2 linked regions of the Cellulophaga algicola DSM 14237 genome follow. The protein of the gene in region 1 binds, or shares a complex with, the protein of each later gene. Links are inferred from orthologs where the notes say so. Each region holds a gene or a part of one and is shown on either strand. Other genes may lie near its edges. The genes, in order: pheT and pheS.

The links.
Region 2: the proteins of pheT (region 1) and pheS are in contact, whole or in part, in a crystal structure (PDB 6P24), measured with the Escherichia coli proteins. The link is inferred for Cellulophaga algicola DSM 14237 from one-to-one orthologs.

Annotation. Positions count from the first base shown.
Region 1 is NC_014934.1:3,862,982-3,866,387, reverse strand. The notes cover bases 224-3,286. They hold pheT (phenylalanine--tRNA ligase subunit beta), read left to right. Parts: upstream 224-573; coding sequence 574-3,000; downstream 3,001-3,286. Other genes in these bases: CELAL_RS16860 (fasciclin domain-containing protein), read right to left, coding at 3,035-3,286; CELAL_RS16870 (peroxiredoxin family protein), read right to left, coding at 224-295. Also shown: more of CELAL_RS16870, read right to left, coding at 1-223; more of CELAL_RS16860, read right to left, coding at 3,287-3,406.
Region 2 is NC_014934.1:1,452,293-1,455,528, forward strand. What follows is about bases 276-3,168. They hold pheS (phenylalanine--tRNA ligase subunit alpha), read left to right. Parts: upstream 276-1,158; coding sequence 1,159-2,178; downstream 2,179-3,168. Other genes in these bases: CELAL_RS06225 (SulP family inorganic anion transporter), read left to right, coding at 276-991; CELAL_RS06235 (hypothetical protein), read left to right, coding at 2,230-2,625; CELAL_RS06240 (GbsR/MarR family transcriptional regulator), read left to right, coding at 2,761-3,168. In the rest of the region: more of CELAL_RS06225, read left to right, coding at 1-275; more of CELAL_RS06240, read left to right, coding at 3,169-3,236.

The sequences.
Region 1 (3,406 bases):
TTATTGTGCTGTCATCAAACGTACCTTTCAAATACCCTTCAAATACCGGAAGCCTAATAATGATGGTATTATCTACTATATCAATCTCATTAGTATGTATTACTTCATCCCCATTATATATTTCTGCAGAATAGTTAGTATTAGTCTCTTTAATTAGTTTTAAATTAAAAGGAAGTTTTTGATGATCCATAACTTGCAATTCCACCAGCCAATTTCCTTCTTTTAGTGTTTTTTCATCTTCAGTACATGAAAAAAATAATAGTAAAAAACACATAACAAATCCCAACTTCTTCATAATTCCTTCTTTTATCAAGGCCGAAATAACAATTAAATTGTTACAATTAAAAATAAAAAACAAATCAATTAAATAGCTATTGAATGTCTTGACACATTGTTTTATATTTGTTGGCTGTTAGCTGCAAATTATTAAAAACTAATAATAGCAAGGTTTACAAGAATAAAAATCAAAAACCAAAACTAATTATCCGATAAGGGTCTTTAAATATGCCTATATAGTTCTAAATACTAGAACACTACAGTTTATTTAAAACTCGGAATTGAAAATACTATTAAATGAAAATATCTTACAACTGGCTAAAACAATTTTTACAGATTAGCTGGGAAGCCGAACAAACTGCGGAATTACTAACCGATCTTGGTTTAGAGGTAGAAGGAATTGAAGCATTTGAATCTACTAAGGGTGGTTTAAAAGGCATAGTTGTAGGTCATGTTTTATCTTGCGAAAAGCATCCTAACGCTGATAAACTTAAAATTACATCGGTAGATATAGGAGCAGAAAACCCTATACAAATAGTATGCGGAGCAGCTAATATTGCACAAGGACAAAAAGTACCTGTTGCTACTATTGGCACAAAGCTTTACACTAAAGAAGGTGAAGAATGGACTATTAAAAAAGGTAAAATTAGAGGAGAAGAAAGTCATGGAATGATTTGCGCTGAAGACGAAATAGGTCTTGGTGAAAGTCACGATGGTATCATGGTCTTAAGTGATGAATTGATTGCTGGAACCCCTTGTTCTACTATTTTTGAAGTGGAAAATGATACGGTGTTTGAAATTGGCCTTACACCTAATAGAGCAGATGCTATGAGTCATTTAGGTGTGGCTAGAGACTTGAAAGCTGGTCTTAAACAAAAAGATATTCAATTAGAGCTTATTACACCTTCTATAAGTAATTTTCATATTACCAATAGATCTTTAAAGATTGATGTTGATGTTCTTAATAATAAACTTGCGCCAAGATATGCAGGAATAACCATTAACAATCTTACCGTTCAAGAATCTCCTAATTGGTTAAAGAACAGACTAAAAGCAATAGGTTTAAACCCTATCAATAACATTGTAGATGTTACAAATTATGTACTACACGAATTAGGGCAGCCATTACATGCTTTCGATGCTAATAAAATTAAGGACAACAAAATTAAAGTAACAACTTTGGCTACGGGTACTAAATTTAAAACTTTAGACGGAGTAGAAATTGAGTTACACGAAGATGATTTGATGATTTGTGATGCAGAAAAACCTCTTTGCATCGCTGGTGTATATGGTGGTTTAAATTCTGGAGTTACAAAAGACACTACCTCAATTTTTTTAGAAAGTGCCTATTTTGATCCAATTTCCGTAAGAAAAACATCAAAAAGACATGGGTTTAATACAGATGCATCATTTCGTTTTGAAAGAGGTATTGACATTAACAGTGTTGAGTATTGCTTAAAAAGAGCTGCTATTTTAATCCAACAAATTGCGGGTGGCGATATTACATCTGATATTATTGACCTATACCCTAATAAAGAAAAGGATTACCAAGTTTTCTTAACCTATAAAAAAATTAATAGATTAATAGGACAAGAAATTCCACAAGATATTATAAAATCTATACTAGCTTCTTTAGATATAAAACTTAACAACGTTACAGAAACTGGATTAGGTTTAACTATTCCTTTTTATAGAGTTGATGTTCGTAGAGAGGTTGATGTAATTGAAGAAATCTTAAGAGTTTACGGTTATAATAACATAAATTTCAAAGAAAAATTAAACGCATCTGTTGCGACGACAAGTCCTTTTGAAGATTATAAAATACAATCTATTATAGGTGATTTTTTAGCTGCAAAAGGTTTTAATGAAATTATGACCAACAGTTTAACTTCTCCAATATATAATGAACAACTTGAAAAGTTAAAAGAAGAACATACTGTAAAAATTATCAATCCTTTAAGTAACGATCTTTCTGTATTAAGAAGAACATTATTATTTTCTGGATTAGAAGCCATTTCTTATAATAGCAATAGAAAAAGACAGAATTTAAAGTTTTTTGAATTTGGAAAAAGCTATCATAATTACAGCGGACAACAAGAAGAGAATAAACACTTAGTACTCTTCCTTACAGGTAATAAAAATGAAGGTTCATGGATTGCACCTGCTGCTAAAACAAGTTTCTTTACCTTAAAATCTAATGTAGAAAGTATCTTAGATCGTTTAGGTATAAAAAATCTATCTACTGTAATTTCTAAGAGTGATGATTTTTCTGAAGCAATTGCCATGAAGTCAGGAAAAACAGAAATTGTTAATCTGGGTACCGTAAAAAAATCTATTTTAAAGAGTTTTGATTTAAAGAATGAAATACTTTATGCTGATTTTAAATGGGATGAAATTTTAACCCTTATTAAGGATCAAAAAATAGGCTACAAAGAGATTTCTAAATTCCCAGAAGTAAAAAGAGATTTTGCATTACTTATTAATAATGAAGTATCTTTTGAAGATATTCACAACATAGCTTTTGAAACGGAAAAGACAATACTTAAAGAAGTAAGTCTTTTTGATGTATATACAGGATCAAAACTACCAAAAGGTAAAAAATCTTATGCGGTAAGTTTCACCTTAAAATCTGAAAAAGCAACGTTAACAGATAAACAGATTGAAAAAATTATGTCTAAATTCAAGCAAAATTTTGAAACAAAACTTGGCGCAGAATTAAGATAACAAAACACTATAGCACTACAAGTAAAGCTTAATCTTAAGCTTTACTTGCTGCAATGTGATTTACACTATCTATTACATGAATAACACCATTACATTGGTTTGCATCGGCTTTAGTAATAATCGATTGTTGTCCGTATTTATCGGTTAAAATAATATCTAAACCTTTCATGGTTGCAACAAGAATATCACCTGTGATTGTCGTAAATGTTGTTCTTCCTTTACCACTACATAATGCTCTTAATATTTTTGAGGCCGTAAGTTTACCTGCAATTATATGGTATCCTAAAATCGATTGAATTTCTTTCTTGTTTTTAATTTTCACTAAGTCAATAATTCTTGCTTTAGTCGAAGAGTCAAAATTAAAATCACTCGGGGCGAAAACTGTAAACTGAGCTTCACCATCTAA
Region 2 (3,236 bases), 2.4 Mb from region 1 along the record:
AGAATTTAGTCTAGGGAGCGTTACTCCGTATTTCTTTTCTGCATTGACCTTGGCTCTTCTTGGAGCTATTGACTCATTGTTAACCTCGGTGGTAGCAGATAACATGACCAAGACAAAACACATCCCAAATAAAGAATTGGTAGGACAAGGAATTGGAAATAGTATTGCTGCACTTTTTGGCGGGTTACCAGGTGCTGGAGCCACCATTAGAACCGTAGTAAATATTAATTCTGGAGGTAAAACAAAGCTATCTGGAATGATGGCTGGGATATTATTATTGTTTATTCTATTAGCCTTAGGGCCAGTAGCCTCAAAAATACCCGCAGCAGTTTTAGCGGGCATACTAGTGACAGTTGGAATTAGCGTTATGGATTATAAAGGATTAAAAGCAATCCCAAGTTTACCTAAAGATATTAAAATAGGACCGATAAAGTTAAGTTCAGAAGTTATTGTTATGATCGTGGTAATGCTGCTTTCTACATTCTGGAATTTAATTTATGCTGTAGGCATTGGTTTGGTAATTGCCTCATTAATGTTTATGAAAAAAATGGGCGATTTAACTGCGGAACGTTCCGACGTAAAATCATTAGAGGAAGAAAAAGCATGGTCAGATGAAATTGATTTTCCTAAAAACTTAAAAGAAGAAGTTTTTATTAAACATTTAAAGGGACCTTTATTTTTTGGATCTACAAGTGAATTTCAACAACTAGCAAATCAAATTCCAAAAACAGCATCAACCGTAATTATTAGAATGGGCCGTATGCAGTATATGGATCAATCGGGATTATATACCTTAGAAGATGTTTTAATCGATTTAAAGAAATCTAATATAACGATTCTCTTTGTGGGAGTTTTAAAACAACCAAGATACATGATGGAGCGGGTAGATGTCATTCCAGATTTAATTCCTGAAGCACACATTTTCAAAACCTTTAATGAAAGTTTACTTTGGGTAAAAGAAAATATTAAAGACACTACAGGTACTTCTTAAAAAACCGCACTATTAAAGTACTTCATTTAACCCTTACCTTTCTAAGGGTTGAATTATTTAAAATAATACACTAAAAACACACAATTTCACTGCTGATTAAAAAACTTTAAAGCAGTTCGCTATACTACTCCCATAAAAGTTTTAAATTTGTCGGCTAGTCCATTGTTATGATTGATAAAATAAAAGAACATATTGCTGAAATTGAAAAGTTTACTTCCGACTCTAAAGAGGCGGTAGAAAGCTTAAGAATTAAATACCTTGGTAAAAAAGGACTTTTAAATGATTTTTTTACGGAATTTAAAAATGTACCAAATGATCAGAAGAAAGAATTTGGGCAAACCATCAATCAGTTAAAGACAATTGCTACTGAAAAAATTAACAAGCTTAAAGAAGCTATAGAAGATAAAGTTGATGACAAAGGTGGTTATGGTGACTTAACACGCCCTGGAGAACCTGTTGAATTAGGTTCAAGACATCCAATATCTATTGTAAAAAATCAAATAATTGATATCTTCTCTAGAATAGGTTTTAATGTTTCTGAAGGTCCAGAAATTGAGGATGACTGGCATAATTTTACAGCATTAAACCTGCCAGAATATCACCCAGCACGTGATATGCAGGACACCTTCTTTATTCAAACAAATCCTGATATCTTACTACGTACACATACCTCATCGGTACAAGTACGCTATATGGAAGATAATAAACCTCCAATAAGAACTATTTCTCCGGGTAGAGTATATAGAAACGAAGCTATCTCCGCTCGTTCTCATTGTTTTTTTCATCAAATAGAAGGATTGTATATTGATAAAAATGTTTCTTTTGCAGACCTTAAACAAACATTACAGTTTTTTACTACTGAGCTTTTTGGTAAATCTAAGATTAGATTGAGACCTTCTTACTTCCCCTTTACTGAACCAAGTGCAGAACTAGATGTGTACTGGGGATTAGAGACAGAAGCAGACTACAGAATCACCAAAGGAACAGGCTGGTTAGAAATTGGAGGTTGTGGTATGGTAGATCCTAATGTATTGACCAATTGCGGCATAGATCCTAATGAATATTCTGGTTTTGCTTTTGGTGTGGGTATTGATCGTATTGCAATGCTACTACACCAAATTACAGATATCCGACTTTTAAGTGAGAATGATGTTCGCTTTTTAGAGCAATTTAAATCTGCACTATAGCATAAAGTAAAAGTATATTTTTAGTAAAAACCCTTCTAAAGGAACCTACTCTTGAAAAAAGATATTGATATCCCTGTTGTTGAAGACGTTTATGTTGCCATTGTTTATGAATGGGATGACGAAATGTTGACTAAAGTTTGGAACGCCTATTTAATTAACAATAAAGAGACTGCAATAGAAATGGCTATTATAGTTTCAAACGGTTCTAATGATACAGATAAGACAGCCACTATTAGACATGGCTTAGGAACTTTAGAAGGCAAATCATTTAAAAAATTTGAACCGTTGCAAGAAGAAATCTTTGCTCTGGACAACGTTTTTTCACTTTCCTTTTTCTCCAATAATAGGTTATTTGACAAAAAATATATTTTCAAAAAAAATACCATTAGCAGTAAAGCACTCACAACCATACCTTTGATAGGTAAAGAAGGGATAATCACTCCGTAAATCTTAAAATTTTCATAAAAATACATTTTTAAGTTCTTTTGGTTCGGTTTGTTCCGAACTAATAAATATATTTGCACAGAATTTTACTGTCCATGGATTTTTATACCCAAAAAACAGTAGGAAATAAATTTAAAAATGGCAAATAGTATATGTAAAGAAAAAATGTCTTTAGTTGAAAAACTGGGGGTGCATTTAGAAAATAGAGAACAGCTGGCACCGGTTGCCGCACGTATCCTATCCTATATTATTTTAACTGGTAAAAAAGGAGCTACGTTTGAGGACATGGTAACCATTCTTTGTGCTAGCAAAAGCACTATTTCTACACACATTAATCACTTACAGGATTTAAAAAAAATTGAGTATTTTACAAAGACGGGAGATCGTAAAAAATATTTTATTATAAACGCAGACACTATCATTCAGCATGTTGATAAAATGATAACTGATTGGAAAGAAATACGTGAATTACACCTAGAAATAAAAAACTACAAAGACAATCAAAATAATAAAAGTATTGAAAATGAAGAGGAAAAATTTGATTTAAATTTTCATAACGATTATATAAAATTTATAGATGGCGCTTCTGCTTCTATTGAAGAATTAAGAGTAAA